Regions from separate parts of the Chitinolyticbacter meiyuanensis genome, predicted to be linked through region 1. Evidence: predicted binding sites of a transcription regulator. Region 1 holds the regulator's gene; the other holds the start of a gene.

Region 1 (7,865 bases):
CCTTGGCGGCCATGGTGCCGAAGGTGGCGATCTGGCTGACTGCCTCGGCGCCGTACTTGTCGCGCACGTATTCGATCACGCGCCAGCGGTTGTCCTGGCAGAAATCGATATCGAAGTCGGGCATCGATACCCGCTCCGGATTGAGGAAGCGCTCGAACAGCAGCGCGTAGGCGGTGGGGTCGATATCGGTGATACCGAGCGCATAGGCTACCAGCGAGCCTGCGCCCGAACCCCGGCCGGGACCCACCGGGCAACCATTCTGCTTCCCCCAAATGATGAAGTCCGCCACGATCAGGAAGTAGCCGGGAAAGCCCATCTGAATGATGGTGTCGGTCTCGAATTTGAGCCGCTCCAGGTAGCGCGGGCGCTCGGCATCGCGCTGGGCCTGGTCTGGATAGAGCTGGGTCAGCCGGGTTTCCAGGCCTTCCTTGGCCTGGTGCACCAGGAAGTCGTCCAGCGTCATGCCATCCGGCGTGGGGAACAGCGGCAGGTAGTTCTTGCCCAGCAGGATGTTCACGTTGCAGCGGCGGGCGATCTCCACCGAGTTTTGCAGCGCCTCTGGTAGGTCGGCGAACAGTTCGGCCATTTCGGCCGGGGTTTTGTAGTACTGCTCTTCGGTGAAGTTGCGCGGCCGGCGTTTGTCGGAGACGACAAAACCTTCGGCGATGCAGACGCGCGCTTCGTGCGCCTTGAAATCGTCACGATCCATGAACTGGATTGCGTGGGTGGCAACAGCGGGCAGGTTCAGTTCCGAAGCGAGGTCGAGATGGCCCTGTACGCTGGTCTCGCATTCGGCTTTACCACTGCGTTGCAGCTCCAGATAGAAGCTGTCGGGGAATTGCGCGGCCCACCACTGCGCAGCCGAGGTGGCGGCCTCGTAGTTGCCATTGACCAGTGCCTGGCCGATTTCGCCCAGGTGCGCGCCGGAGAGGCAGATCAGGTCTGCGTTGGACTTGGCGGCCAGCCATTCCTTCTTCAGTTCGCCATAGCCGCGGTACTGGTTGTGCAGGTAGGCGTCGGTGAGCAACTCGCAGAGGCGGCCATAGCCAGCCCGGTTCTTGGCCATCAGCAGCACGCGGAAGGGCTTGTCGCGATCTTCCTCGTTCTCGATGCGGGCATCGATGCCGATGATGGGCTTGATGCCGGCGGCGCGACAGGCCTTGTACTGCTTGACCATGCCAAAGAGGTTCATCAGGTCCGACACACCGAGCGCGGGCTGGCCGAGCTCGGCGGCACGCTTGACGGCGTCATCAATGCGGACGATGCCGTCGACGACGGAAAATTCGGAATGCAGGCGGAGATGGATAAAGGCGGGCGCGTTCATCGGCGCATTTTACCGCAGCTGGCCCGACCCGCGCCGGACGTGAGCGCGATCACTGCATGCCTCGCCGATCATCCCGCTACCCTTGTGGTACTTGCCAACATAGGGGTATGGTAGGGGTGTGTATCAGGAGGTGCTGTTATGGAGTCCATGTCCCTAGTCAATGCCGCGAGCAGCTCGCAGCCGTCCGAGTATGTCGTGACCAATACGGTGCTGCGCAAAGCGCTGGACATCCAGCAACAGAACGCCCTGTCGTTGCTGGAAGCGCTGCCGCAGCCGGCGGCATACAACAACCCTGCGAACCTGGGGCAGAACATCGACGTGAAAGCGTGATGATTCGCCAGTTGCGGAGCAAGGCGGCCATGGCCGCCTTTTTTACCGCCTGTCGCCAAAATGCTGCGGCGCACAATGGGATGCTTGACGCCCGAGGCGAGGCCGTCAAGAATCCGAATTGATGCAATGCACAATCCTTGGAGTCTGACGATGTTCAACACCCATCAGTACAACGAAGCCAACCAAGCTGGTCTGGAAAAATCGCTGCGTTTGTCGCAGATCGCACTGAACGGGGTGGAACGCCTCGTCAGCCTGCAGCTGGGCTTGGCCCGTGAAGTTCTTGCCAATCAAGCTGAAGCCGCCAAGGCGCTATCCGAAGTGAAGGACGTGCAAGGTCTGGTATCGCTGCAAAAGCAGCTGGCGCAACCGTCGGTCGACAAGGCCCTCGATGCGGCCCGCTCGGTGTTCGACGTGGCCAGCGCTACCCAGCATGAACTCAATCGTCTGGTCGAAGAGCAGGTGCTCGGTTTCAACAAGACGCTGCTGAGCTCACTCGACAAGGCTGCCGAAGTGGCGCCGGCCGGTTCCGGTGCAGCAGTCGCTGTGTTTCGCAATGCCTTCGAAACGGCTGCCAGCACCTACGATGCCGTAGCGCGCAGCACGCAGAAGATTGCCGGTGAACTCACCCAAGCTGCCGTGGCCGGCGCCGAGCAAGCCGCCAAGGCGGTGGCCCAGCCGAGCAAGGCCGTGGCCTGATCGACCCTATCCCCGTTGTTCTGTTGAGGGCAGCCTTACCGGCTGCCCTTTTTTACGTCTGGTTTTGCGGGTAGAGCGTGCTGATGGCGAGTGCGAGGCGGGTTGCCAGTTCGTGCTCGGCGGGCTGCTTGGCCAGATACGCTGCGGCCAGCAGTTGCAACTGATGCTGGGTATGGCTCGCCAATGCTTGCCAGCTTGCCGGATCAAAATGCGCAGTGCCGTGGGGCCCTCGTTCAGCCAGCCAGGCAACGACCTGCTGCTGTTGCTCGGCCCACAATGCGTTGGCTGTGCCGATGAAAGCCCCAGCACCATCGCTGCCGACATGCAGCCAGCCAGCCGGAGTGGGTGAAAGGGCATCTAGCCAGGGAATGGCGCGCTGCAGCGCACTGGCGTGGCCACCTACGGCCAGCATCCAGCCCAGGCGCTCGGCTGCAGGGTGGTCGAGCATGATGGCGATGTCGACGCTGAAGGGCGGTGGCTTGGAGCAGGCAATGCCCCCTACATTCAGATGCAGCGCTTCCGCGGCCCAGGGGGAGGGTGGTGTTTCGCCTGACCAGTCTGCCGGGCAGCCGGCGCGGCTCAGGCGGGCAAGCAAGCGCTCGCGTAGCCCCGTCGGCGCAGTCAGGCAGACGGGGCCCATGGCCTTAGCCCTGGCAGCTGTTGACCAGCTGCCGCAGCGAATCGATCTGCACGATCTCGATCAGTCGGTTCTGGACCTTGATGAAGCCTTGATCCTGGAATTTGGAGAGCGTGCGGCTCACTGTTTCCAGCTTGAGGCCGAGGTAGCTGCCGATTTCCTCGCGCGTCATCCGCAGGTGGAAGCTGGATGATGAATAGCCACGCAGCGCAAACCGTTGCGACAGGTTGAGCAGGAAGGCGGCGATGCGCTCCTCGGCCTTCATGTTGCCGAGCAGCAGCATCACCCCGTGGTCGCGCACGATTTCGCGGCTCATCACCTTGTACAGATGGTGTTGCAGCGCCGGCATCTTGCGCGCGAGTTCTTCCATTTCGGTGAACGGTAGCTCGCAGACCTGGCTGTCTTCCAGTGCCACGGCATCGCAGGTGTGGTGATCGGTGCTGACGGCGTCGAGCCCGATCAGGTCGCCGGTCATGTGAAAGCCGGTAACCTGTTCACGGCCATCCTCGGAGACCACACTGGTCTTGAAGAAGCCGAGCTTGACCGCGTAGAGCGCCCGGAACGGCTCGCCGCTGCGATAAAGCGCTTCGCCACGCTTGATGGGCCGCCCCTGGGTGACGAGCTCATCCACCTGCTTCATCTCGTCGGCGGATAGGCCGATGGGCAGGCAGAGTTCGCGCAGGCTGCAGGTAGAGCAGGCCTGGCGTAAATGCTTGATGCTGATGTCTTGCACCGGGATGGTGGAAAGCATGGGAATCCCTGGGTTGATGGCCATCCGGCGGTATGCCGTAGGGCGGCTGATTGTGCCTTGATCCCGATCAACGAGGTGCCCCGACACCGCACGTTAAGCTGGTCGACCCTGCAAACAGAACGGATGACCGCGGTGACGCACGCATATGCCGGGCTGCAACAAGCCGAATTCGATCGCGACCTGATTGTCCGCTATGACGGCCACGGGCCGCGCTATACCTCCTACCCCACTGCGGATCGTTTCGGACCGCTGCAGGCCGCTGCCTGGCAGCAGGCCGTCATTGCGCGCCAGCCGGGATCGGCGACAAAACCGCTTTCATTATATTTCCACCTGCCATTCTGCGACACGATTTGTTACTACTGCGCCTGTAACAAGGTGATCACGCGCCGCCGCGATCAGGCCGAGCCCTACCTCGGCTACCTGGAGCACGAGCTGGCCTTGACTGCCGACTTGATCGAGCAGCGGCCCCGAGCGCAGCAGTTGCACTTGGGAGGCGGTACGCCGACCTTCTTCAGCGATGCGCAGCTGGCCCGGCTGATGGCGGCTGTGCGTCGGCATTTCGAGCTCGATCCAGCAGGCGAATATGCCATCGAGATCGATCCGCGCAAGGTGGGCGTGCAGACCATGGCTGCGCTTGCGGAGATGGGGTTCAATCGTGTCAGCATCGGCGTGCAGGATTTCGACCCGGCTGTACAACGCGCAGTGAACCGGGTGCAGGGCGAGGCGGAAACCGCAGCGGTGATCGCCGCCGCGCGTGCCAACGGCTTTCGCTCGATCAGCCTCGACCTGATCTATGGCCTGCCGCTGCAAACCCGCGAAACCATGGCGCGCACGCTGGAACGCGTGGTCGCGTTGCGCCCGCACCGCATCGCGCTCTACAACTACGCGCACCTGCCGGAGCGCTTCCCGCCCCAGCGTCGCATCGATGCCCAGGCGCTGCCGGATGCTACTACCAAGCTCGATATCCTGGCCGACAGCATCGCGGCACTGCAGGCCGCAGGCTACGTCTACATCGGCATGGACCACTTCGCGCTGCCAGACGATGATCTCGCCCTCGCGCAGCGGCGCGGCCATCTGCATCGCAATTTCCAGGGCTATTCCACCCACGCCGATTGCGACTTGCTGGCCTTTGGCGTATCGGCCATCGGCATGGTGGGCGGCCACTACGCGCAGAACGCCCGCAAGCTTGACGACTACTACGCCGCACTCGATGCCGGCCAGTTGCCGACGGTGCGTGGCTATGCCATGTCGCGCGACGACCTGTTGCGCCGGGCGGTGATCCAGGCGCTGATGTGCCAGTTCCAGTTGTCGTTCGAGTCGTTCGAACCGGCCTACATGATTGATTTTTCGGTGTACTTTGCGGAAGAATTGCGACGCCTGCAGCTGCTCGAGATCGATGGCCTTGTCGTGCTGCGGCCGGATGGCATCGATGTGACGCCACGTGGCCGCCTGCTGGTGCGGACCATCGCCATGGTCTTCGACCGTTTCCTCATCCGCCAGCAACCCATCGTCGCCTATTCCCGCCTGATCTGATCCATGCTCGACCCCGCCCTGTTTTCGCTGTTCATTGCCGGACTGGTCGGTGGCGGCCACTGCCTTGGCATGTGTGGTGGGGTGGTCACCGCATTCACTTTGCAGCTGCCACCCGGGCCGCGCTGGCCGTATCTGCTGGGCTTCAATGTCGGGCGCCTGCTGGGCTACGGGCTGATCGGGGCGATTGCCGGCGCTGTCGGCAGTATTCCGGGCCTGCTTGCGCTGACGCTGGTGAAGACCGTGCTCTGGTGGCTGGCCAACCTGTTGCTGATCGTGATGGGCTGCTATATCGCTGGCTGGGCGGCATGGTTCACCCGCCTGGAAAGGCTAGGCGTGCCAGTCTGGGCGCGGGTGCAACCACTGCTGCGCCGTTTGTTGCCGATCCGATGGTTCTGGCAGGCCCTGGTGGCGGGCGCGCTGTGGGGGTGGCTGCCCTGTGGCTTGGTCTATACGGCCAGCCTTTCTGCGCTGGCAAGTGGTTCGACAGAAAATGGGATTTTGCTGATGTTGGCCTTTGGGTTGGGCACGCTGCCCAACCTGATGCTGATCGGCGCGGCGGCTGGGCGCTTACGGGCTTGGCTTGGCTATCGCTGGCTTCGGTCTATATTGGGTTTGTTGTTGATCGTGGTCGGCGTCTGGCGACTGGTTGCCGGGCTGCACTAGACCTACTTCCATCGGAAGCCCTATCCACAAAGCGGATGCCATGCTCTAAACTGCTCCGCTAAATTTGCTTACTAACAAGAAACAGTAGCTTTGGGGAGTGGCGTCGGATGCCTACGCCAATTTTGGTGGTCGACGATTCGGTCATGGCGCGCAAGATGCTGATCAAGGCCTTGCCACCGTCATGGGATGTTGAAATCACGCAGGCCGGCAACGGCATCGAAGCCTTGGCCGCGTATCGCGCCGGCAAGGCTGAGGTCATGTTCCTGGACCTGACCATGCCCGAGATGGACGGCTATACCGTGCTGGAAACGCTGCAGCGCGAAGGGCTCAACAGCTTTGTCGTCGTGGTTTCGGCCGATATCCAGCCCATGGCGCGCGAACGCGTTCGCCAGCTGGGGGCCGTGGCCTTCGTCAAGAAGCCGGTCGATGCCGCGCAGATCGAAGCGATCTTGCGCGAATACGGCATTTCGCTCTGACAGCGGGGACTATGATGATCGATCATCTGTTGCTCACCCCGGACCAGCGCGACGCGCTGCAGGAAGTCACCAACATCGCCATGGGGCAGGCCGGCTCCCAGCTGGCGCAGATCCTTGAATCCTTCGTGCAGCTGTCGGTGCCGCGCATCAACATCACCGAATCGGCTGCAATTTCCACCGGCATCGTCCAGCTCGTCGGCACACCGCAGTCGGTGACTGCGGCGCGCCAAGCCTTCAATGGCACGCTGCGCGGCGAAGCCATGGTCATCTACGACCAGGACGGCTGCCGCGATCTGGCCGACCTGATGGGCTATGAAGACGCGCTCGATGGCGCGGCGGACCGCGAGCTGCTGCTTGACGTGAGCAATGTGCTGGTCGGCGCCTGCCTCAATGGCATTGCCGAATTGCTGCAGGCCAAGCTCAGTTTTTCGGCGCCGACCATCATGGCGGAGAACGTCGAGGTCGGGCGGCTGATCAATCCGCAGCAGCTGACCTGGAACTACGCGCTCCTGGTGGAAGTGCACTTCACGCTCGAGGTGCGCGATTTCACCTGCCACCTGCTGACCCTGATGCCCGAGGAGTCCATCCTCACGCTCAAATCCGCGCTCGACGCCTTCATGGAAAACTTTTGATGACGGTATCGCTGGCCGACTTCATCGTCAGCGAGGTCAATGTCGGGGTCTTTGTCGTCGATCGCAGCTACCAGCTGCTGTTGTGGAACCGCTTCATGGCGCACCACAGTGGCATTGCGAGCGGGGATGCGGTCGGCCGTAGCCTGTTCGAGCTGTTCCCGGACCTGCCGCAAAAGTGGCTCGCCAAGAAGATCGACAGCGTGTTCGTGCTGAAGAACTTTGCCTTCACTTCGTGGGAGCAGCGGCCCTACCTGTTCCGCTTCGCCCACAATCGGCCGATCACCGGCGGCATCGACTTCATGCGGCAGAACTTCACCTTCATGCCGGTGCGCAACGATGAGGGCGAGGTGGAGGCTGTGGGCGTGACGCTGATCGACGCAACCGACAGCGCGATCTACCAGACCATGCTGCATACGGCGATGCAGAAACTGGAAGAGAGCTCCAATCGCGACGGTCTCACCAGCGTATTCAACCGCCGCTACGTCGACATGCGCTTGCACGACGAGATCCAGCGTATCGAGCGCTATCACGTCGAGCCGTTCAGCGTGCTGCTGTTCGATCTGGATCACTTCAAGAAGATCAACGACACCTACGGCCACCTCGCCGGCGACGAAGTGCTGCGCGAAGTGGCGCGGCGCACGCAGGCGGTGCTGCGCGAGCCCGACGTGTTCGGGCGCTACGGCGGCGAGGAGTTCATCCTGATCCTGCCGCAGACCGATGCTGAAGGCGCGCGAGCGGCGGCCGAGCGTATCCGCTTCGAGATTGCGGCCGATTCGGTTACCTCCGGCGATGACAAGATCACCGTCACCGCCAGTATCGGTGT
Region 2 (7,865 bases), 510 kb from region 1:
TCGCGCCCCACGCGATGCAGCCGGCAAGCCGCTTGCCAATTTCTGGCAAGGCAACTTCCCCACGCTCAATACCCGCGAGGACGGGTATCTCGGGCGCTCGCCGGTCGGCTGCTTCCCCGCCAATCGCTTTGGCCTTTTCGACACCGTGGGCAATGTCTGGGAGTGGACGCGCGATGCCTATACCGGACCACACCAGCCCCATGGCAACGGCGACCCTTACGCCAGCGTGGCAGAGCGCGCCAAGCCACTGCGTCGCGACGCGAGCGGCGTGATCAAGGGCGGCTCTTTCCTCTGCGCAGCCAATTTCTGCGTGCGCTACCGGGCGGCAGCCCGGCATCCACAGGAGATCAACCTGCCGACCTCGCACGTGGGCTTTCGCACGGTGCGGGCCGACTAGGCGCTGCGCGACGGCTCAACCGTCGTGCAGCACATCCACCAGTGGCTGGAAGTACTCGGCCTCGGCCGGTGATGCCTGGCGGGCACGCATCGCCAGATCGCGCGCCAGTTCGCGCAGCCGCCAGCGGATCTCGCCCAGCACCAGCCCGACTTCGAAGTGCAGCCAGCCGGAGGTATCGCCGAGCAGGTATTCGAAAGCTTTGTGTTCGCCGCACAGATCGAGGCCAGTGCTGGAAAACGCCCGCTGGATCATCACGAAGCGGTGATGTGCCCGATCATAGAGCTGCCGCGACACCGGGGTGCGCTTCGGCAATTCGTTTTCGATCTGATGCATCAGCTCCAGTGCGCGGGCAATGCGGCCAAACAGCTCGTGCGTACGTTCGGCATCCTGTGCATCGGGCGCAAAACGGTATTCGGACGGGCGACACTCGCCCATGGCCTGCGACACCACCGAGACCAGGTCCGGATCGTATTCGATCGGTACGATGCGCAATGCCACCTCGGCGCGCTCCAGCGGATGCTCACCGTGCTCGGCGAGCGATGCGATCATCTCCGCCGCAGCCAGCACCCGCCCCGCACGGCTCAGCTCACGGGCAGGCAGGCCACGTGGATAGCCACCGCCATCGCCACGCTCATGGTGCTGCAGGATGGCCTGCGCCACCGTGTCGGGCATGCCGCACACTTCGCGCGCGAGCTTGTGGCCGATCACCGGGTGCACCGCGATCTGCCGCCATGCTTCCGGCGTCAGCACCTGCGTGCGGTCGAGATGCTGCTGGTCGATGTAGAGCTCGCCGATGTCGTGCAGGAGGCCGGCAGCGGCCAGTACGCCCAGTTCGGTTTCGGTGAGCTTGAGGCGCCGCCCCAGCCCGATGGCCAGCAGTGCCACCAGCACGTAATGCGACAACGTGCGCGGATCGTGGCTATGCGCCACCGTGAGCATGCTGATGGTAGCCGGATTGAGGGGGATTTCTCGCAACCGCGGCAACAGCCCGAAATCGCTGAACAGCGGCAGCAAGCCTGGCGCTGCGTCGATCACCTGCTGGCCGATGACCACGAGCTGGTCGGCATCGACCCCTTCGCTGACGGCAATGCAGCTCTCCAGCGGTTTTTTCAGCTTGTGCAGGATCAGCCGTTCCTGCGCCCCGCTGGAAATGCGCGCCCCCTTCGAAAGCAGCTTGATGCCGTTCTCGCTGTAGATATCCTCGCTCGCCTCAATGTCCCGTTGCTGTGAAGCCGCAATGACGCGATCAAGATAGTGCTGATTCACGCGGGCAAGACTAGGGCCTTCCATCCTCTCCTCCTCGAGGCATACGCCTTAATAATTGTTTTCTAATTATCAAAACCTACCACGTTGCCTGCAAGGCCGGGATGAATATTCGTGCATGACAATGCACTAAACCGATGTAAGCCAAGGTTTGGCCGGGCGCGCCGTGATCGCTGCTCCGACAGACGGTAGTTCATCGAGTTCAGTCCAAATCCCCGTCTTCAGCCTGCCAGACGCGAATCGTGCTCGCCGCACGCGTCACGCACGGTAAAATCACGCCATGTCCATGCCCGCTGCCTGCTTCCACTGCGGCGAACCGGTTCCGCCCGGCCCCGTCCTTGCCATCCGTTACCGCGATTCCGAGCAACCCGCCTGCTGCGCCGGCTGCCAGGCCGTCGCCCAGAGCATCATCGATGCCGGCCTTGGCGACTACTACACCCAGCGCGACAGGCCGGCCGACCGCGCCGCGCCATTGCCCGAGGAAGTGCGCGAGCAACTGCGGCTGTACGACGAGCCGGCGCTGCAGCAGAGCTTCGTGCACGGCGACGGCGAATCGCGCGAGGCCGCGCTGCTGATCGAGGGCATCGTCTGTGCGGCCTGCATCTGGTTGAACGAGCGCCAGATCGCGCGCTTGCCCGGCGTGCAGGAAGTGGCGATCAACTACAGCACCCACCGGGCGCGCGTGCGCTGGGATGCCACGCGCACCAGCCTGTCCGCCATCCTGGAAGCCGTGGCCAGCATCGGCTATCGCGCGGAACCCTACGATGCCGCCCGGCGCGAGGCCGCTGCGCAGAAACAGCGCAAGGCTGCGTTGTTCCGCCTGTGGGTGGCAGGGCTGTCGATGATGCAGGTCATGATGTTCGTGGTACCGATCTATACCTCGCGCCCCGGCGAGATCGATCCGGTCTGGCTCAACCTGATGCACTGGGCCAGCGGGCTGCTGACGCTGCCAGTGGTGCTTTATTCGAGCTGGCCGTTCTATCAGTCGAGCTGGCGCGACTTCAAGCGTGGCCGGGCCGGCATGGACCTGCCGGTGAGCATCGGCGTGCTGACGGCGTTCTTCGCCAGCGTATACGCCCTCCTCGCCAACCATGGCGAGGTGTATTTCGACTCGGTGTCGATGTTTGTCTTCCTGCTGCTGGCCGGCCGCTATCTGGAAACGCGGGCGCGACAACGAGCCGGTGCAGCGCTGGAAGGGCTGGTGAAGCTGATCCCCGCTTTCGCCCACAAGTTGCCCGACTGGCCAGCGCGTACGCCGCACGAAGCCACGGTGGCGAGCCTGCAGCCGGGCGACGTGATCTGGGTGAAGCCAGGCGAAACCATCCCGGTCGATGGCCGGGTGCTGGAGGGCGCCTCAGAGGTGGACGAGGCACTGCTTACCGGCGAAAGCCGACCGTTGCCTAAGGACAACGGCGCCCGCGTGACTGGAGGCACGGTGAATCGCACGTCACCGCTGGTGGTCGAGGTGACCGAGGTCGGCGAAGCCACGCGGCTTGCCGGCATCGTACGGCTGCTGGACAAGGCGCTGGCCGAGAAACCACAAGTCGCGCAACTGGCCGACCGGGTGGCCGGCTGGTTCGTTGCCGCCTTGCTGCTGATCGCCGCCCTCACCTTCTGGTACTGGTCCGGACGTGACCCGCTGCATGCGCTACCGATCACGGTGGCGGTGCTCGTGATCTCCTGCCCCTGCGCGCTGTCGCTGGCCACCCCCGCGGCGCTGACCGCCGCGACCGGCATGCTGGCGCGTCGCGGCGTGCTGGTCACCCGCGGCCATGCGCTGCCGGCACTCGCCGGTGTCACCGACGTGGTCTTCGACAAGACCGGCACGCTGACCGTAGGCAGCCCGCAGATCGTGGCCATTTCGGTGCTGCGAAGTGATGAAGCGAATGCGCGCGCGCGCGCCGCAGCGCTTGAGGCGGCCTCCGAGCATCCGCTGGCACGGGCCCTGCAGGGCGACAGCACGCTGGCGGCAAGCGAAGTCGCCAACCATCCCGGCGGCGGTATCAGCGCGCTGCTCGATGGGCGTCTCCATGCGATCGGCTCGCCGGCCTTCATTGCCGCCCAATTCGGCCATACGATCGATGTGGCGGTCACTGGCACGCCGGTGGTGCTCGCCGACAAGAACGGCGTGATCGCGGTGTTCACCCTGGCCGACGCACCACGCGCCGACGCGGCCGAAGCGATTGCCGCCTTGCGCCAGCAGGGCCTGCAGCTGCACCTGCTCAGTGGCGATCACGCAGCAGCGGTCACCACGCTCGCCCACGAGCTGGACATCGATCAGGTTCGCGCGCAGTCCACGCCGGAGGACAAGCTTGCGTATTTGCAGGCGCTGCAACGCCAGGGCCGCCGGGTGCTGATGGTGGGCGATGGTGTGAACGACGCGCCGGTCCTCGCCGCCGCGGACGTGGCCATCGCGATGGGTGCAGCCACCGATGTGGCGCAATCGGCCGGCGATGCCGTGCTGTACGACAACCAGCTGGCCGAGCTGCCGGTGGCGCTCGCCACCGCTCGGCGTACGCAAAGCGTCGTCAGGCAAAACCTCGGCTGGTCGTTGGGCTACAACGTGGTGGCGCTGCCGCTTGCTGTGGCGGGCCTCGTGACGCCGTGGCTGGCCAGCCTCGGCATGGCCGCCAGCTCGCTGATCGTGGTCGGCAACGCACTGCGCCTCACGCGCAAGGGTTGAATGATGGAGAGCCTTTACTTACTGATCCCGCTGTCGGTACTGATCGCCCTCGGCATCGGCGCGGTGTTCTGGTGGACCGTGCGCAACGGTCAGCTCGACGATCTGGAAGGGCCGGCACACCGGATTTTGCATGACGACGACATGACCGCCAAAGCCAATGAACACAAGGCTTCCGAGCAAAAAAGCCGAGACTAGAAACCCGCTTGCGCGGTAGAATGCGCGCCTATCGTCGCGCGCTTTGATCCTGATCAAAGGTGCGGACCATGCCGCTTGGCTATAGTCCGCACGACAAACAAACATGCGCAGAATGGCGGAAGTTTGCCCCGTAGCCCACCCAGGGCCGTCAGCCGGACTCACCGTCGCATCCAGTCTTTACTATTCCTAGTTATTGGAGACTCTTCGGAGCGTTACATGGAAAACCAAGCCACATACAATTACAAGGTGGTTCGGCAATTCGCGATCATGACAGTGGTCTGGGGGATTGTCGGCATGCTGGTCGGGGTGGTGATCGCCGCCCAGATGGTCTGGCCCGAGCTAAACTTCGGCCCCTATTTCCACTTCGGCCGCCTGCGTCCGCTGCACACCAATGCCGTGATCTTCGCCTTTGGCGGTTGCGGCCTGATGGCCACCTCGCTGTACGTGGTGCAGCGTACCTGTAACGTACGCCTGATCTCGGATGGGCTTGCCGCCTTCGTGTTCTGGGGCTGGCAAGCGGTGATCGTGCTCGCTGCCGTCACGCTGCCGCTGGGCTACACCAGCGGCAAGGAATACGCCGAGCTCGAATGGCCGATCGATATCCTGATCACCCTGGTGTGGGTGGCCTACGCCGTGGTGTTCTTCGGCACCATCGCCAAGCGCCGCGTCAAGCACATCTACGTGGCCAACTGGTTCTACGGCGGCTTCATCCTGGCCGTGGCCCTGCTGCACATCGTGAACAGCATGGAAATCCCGGCCAGTGCGTTCAAGTCGTACTCGGTGTATGCCGGTGCGGTCGATGCCATGGTGCAATGGTGGTACGGCCACAATGCCGTGGGCTTCTTCCTGACCGCGGGCTTCCTCGGCATGATGTATTACTTCGTGCCCAAGCAAGCCGGCCGCCCGGTGTACTCGTATCGCCTGTCGGTAGTGCACTTCTGGGCGCTGATCTTCACCTACATGTGGGCCGGCCCGCACCATCTGCACTACACCGCGCTGCCCGACTGGACCCAGTCGCTGGGCATGGTGTTCTCGCTGGTGCTGCTCGCGCCGTCCTGGGGCGGCATGATCAACGGCATCATGACGCTGTCGGGCGCCTGGCATAAGCTGCGCACCGATCCGATCCTGAAGTTCCTCGTCACCGCGCTGTCGTTCTACGGCATGTCCACCTTCGAAGGCCCGATGATGGCCATCAAGACGGTGAATGCGCTGTCGCACTACACCGACTGGACCATCGGCCACGTGCACTCCGGCGCGCTGGGCTGGGTGGCCATGATCACCATCGGCTCGATCTACTACCTGGTGCCGCGCCTGTTCGGCCGCGAGCAGATGTATTCGGTCAAGCTGATCGAAACCCACTTCTGGGTCGCCACCATCGGCACCGTGCTCTACATCGCCTCGATGTGGATCGCCGGCGTGACCCAGGGCCTGATGTGGCGCGCGGTGAACCCGGACGGCACGCTGACCTACGCCTTCATCGACGCGGTCAAGGCCACCCACCCGTACTACTTCGTGCGTTTCCTCGGCGGCGCGATGTTCCTATCGGGCATGGTACTGATGCTGTACAACGTGCTGCGCACGGCGACGGCCGGCCGCCCGGTCGATGCCCAGATCCCGGCGGTTCACGCCCACGCCTGATGTCACGGAATTAACAGAAAAATGAACAAGTTACAGACTCTGATCGAAGAAAAGGTGGGCTGGCTGATCGTACTGACGGTGCTCGTTGTCAGCGTGGCCATGTTCGTGGAAATCCTGCCGTTGATGTTCCAGAAATCGGTCACCAAGCCGATCGAGGGCGTGAAGCCATATACCGCGCTGCAGCTGGCCGGCCGCGACATCTACATCCGCGAAGGCTGTTACACCTGCCACTCGCAGATGATCCGCCCGTTCCGCGCCGAGACCGAGCGCTACGGCCACTACTCGGTGGCTGGCGAATCGGTGTACGACCACCCGTTCCAGTGGGGCTCCAAGCGCACCGGCCCGGATCTGGCGCGCGTCGGTGGACGCTACTCGGATGAGTGGCATCGCGCCCACTTGATCAAGCCGCAGGATGTGGTGCCCGAATCGATCATGCCACCGTTCCCGTGGCTGGCTGCCAACAAGGTGGATGCCGAGGCGATGCCGGGCCGCATGAGCGCGCTGCGCAAGATCGGCGTGCCGTACACCGACGCCGAAATCGCCAGCGCCAGCAAGGACGTTGAAGGCAAGACCGAAATGGATGCCGTCATCGCCTACCTGCAGAGCCTGGGCCTTGCACTGAAGAACAAAAGGTAAAAGGGAATGGACTGGCAAAACCTGATCCGGATCGCCTTCACGGTCATCTGCTTCGTGTTCTTCGTCGGCGTGTGCTTCTGGGCCTACAGCAGCCGCAACAAGAAGGACATGGACGAGGCGGCGCAGCTGCCCTTCATCGACGAAGACGACCAAGACTCGGGCAACAAGCCGTCCTGATCCTGCGGAGCTGAGAAAAAATCATGAATTCGAGTAGCGATTTCACTAGCGGTTTCTGGGGCATCTTCATCGCCATCGTGTCCCTCGCCGGGCTGTTGTGGCTGGCCTATCTGGTCAAGAGCCAGAGTTCGATCAAGCTGAAGAAGGGCGAGAAGGCCGATGTCACCGGCCACGTCTGGGACGGCGACCTGCAGGAATACGGCAACCCGCTGCCTGGCTGGTGGGTGGTGCTGTTCTACGGCACCATCGTGTTCTCGGTCGGCTACCTCGTGCTGTATCCGGGCCTCGTTGCCTTCGGCAATGTCTGGGGCTGGTCGCAGCAAGGCCAGCACAAGGCCGAGGTGAAGAAAGCCGACGACAAGTACGGCCCCATCTTCGCCAAGTACCAGAACATGCCGATCGCCCAGGTGGCACAGGACAGCGATGCCAAGGCTCTGGGCAAGCGCCTGTTCAACACCTATTGCATCCAGTGCCACGGCATCGATGCGCAAGGCGCCAAGGGCTTCCCGAACCTGACCGACAAGGACTGGCTGCACGGCGGCACGCCCGAGAAGATCCTCGAGACCATCAACAAGGGTCGCCACGGCCAGATGCCGGCCTTCGGCGCCGCCTTCGGCGAGGAAAAGGTCAAGGACGTCGCCAACTACGTGCTGAAGATCGCCGGCAAGCCAACCAACGAGCTACGTGCAACCCGCGGCGAGGCCACCTTCAAGCAGGTGTGCGCGGCCTGTCACCAACCGGATGGCAAGGGCAGCCAAGCTGTGGGCGCCCCCAACCTGACCGACAGCGTGTGGTTGTATGGCGGCTCCGAAGCCACCATCATCGAGACCATCACCAACGGTCGCGACAACCAGATGCCGGCCTGGCAGGCCTTCC

What was found. The regulator FNR, encoded in region 1, switches genes on or off when oxygen is low (the NO sensors DNR and NnrR bind a similar motif). The targets are predictions, from matches to a motif close to TTGATNNNNATCAA.
Region 2: the regulator FNR is predicted to act here: its motif matches at 4,582-4,595, upstream of ccoN (cytochrome-c oxidase, cbb3-type subunit I).

The regions. Positions count from the first base shown of each region.
Region 1 covers NZ_CP041335.1:1,722,307-1,730,171, forward strand. The annotation lists gene dnaE (DNA polymerase III subunit alpha) at 1-1,324, opposite strand, end outside; gene FLM21_RS08415 (YjfB family protein) at 1,472-1,654, shown strand; gene FLM21_RS08420 (phasin family protein) at 1,805-2,350, shown strand; gene FLM21_RS08425 (hypothetical protein) at 2,403-2,990, opposite strand; gene fnr (fumarate/nitrate reduction transcriptional regulator Fnr) at 2,995-3,738, opposite strand; gene hemN (oxygen-independent coproporphyrinogen III oxidase) at 3,862-5,271, shown strand; gene FLM21_RS08440 (sulfite exporter TauE/SafE family protein) at 5,275-5,934, shown strand; gene FLM21_RS08445 (response regulator) at 6,042-6,410, shown strand; gene FLM21_RS08450 (chemotaxis protein CheC) at 6,422-7,042, shown strand; gene FLM21_RS08455 (GGDEF domain-containing protein) at 7,042-7,865, shown strand, end outside.
Region 2 covers NZ_CP041335.1:2,228,350-2,236,214, reverse strand. The annotation lists gene FLM21_RS10755 (formylglycine-generating enzyme family protein) at 1-397, shown strand, start outside; gene FLM21_RS10750 (HD-GYP domain-containing protein) at 413-1,687, opposite strand; gene FLM21_RS10745 (heavy metal translocating P-type ATPase) at 1,941-4,343, shown strand; gene ccoS (cbb3-type cytochrome oxidase assembly protein CcoS) at 4,347-4,538, shown strand; gene ccoN (cytochrome-c oxidase, cbb3-type subunit I) at 4,755-6,176, shown strand; gene ccoO (cytochrome-c oxidase, cbb3-type subunit II) at 6,198-6,812, shown strand; gene FLM21_RS10725 (cbb3-type cytochrome oxidase subunit 3) at 6,819-6,989, shown strand; gene ccoP (cytochrome-c oxidase, cbb3-type subunit III) at 7,013-7,865, shown strand, end outside.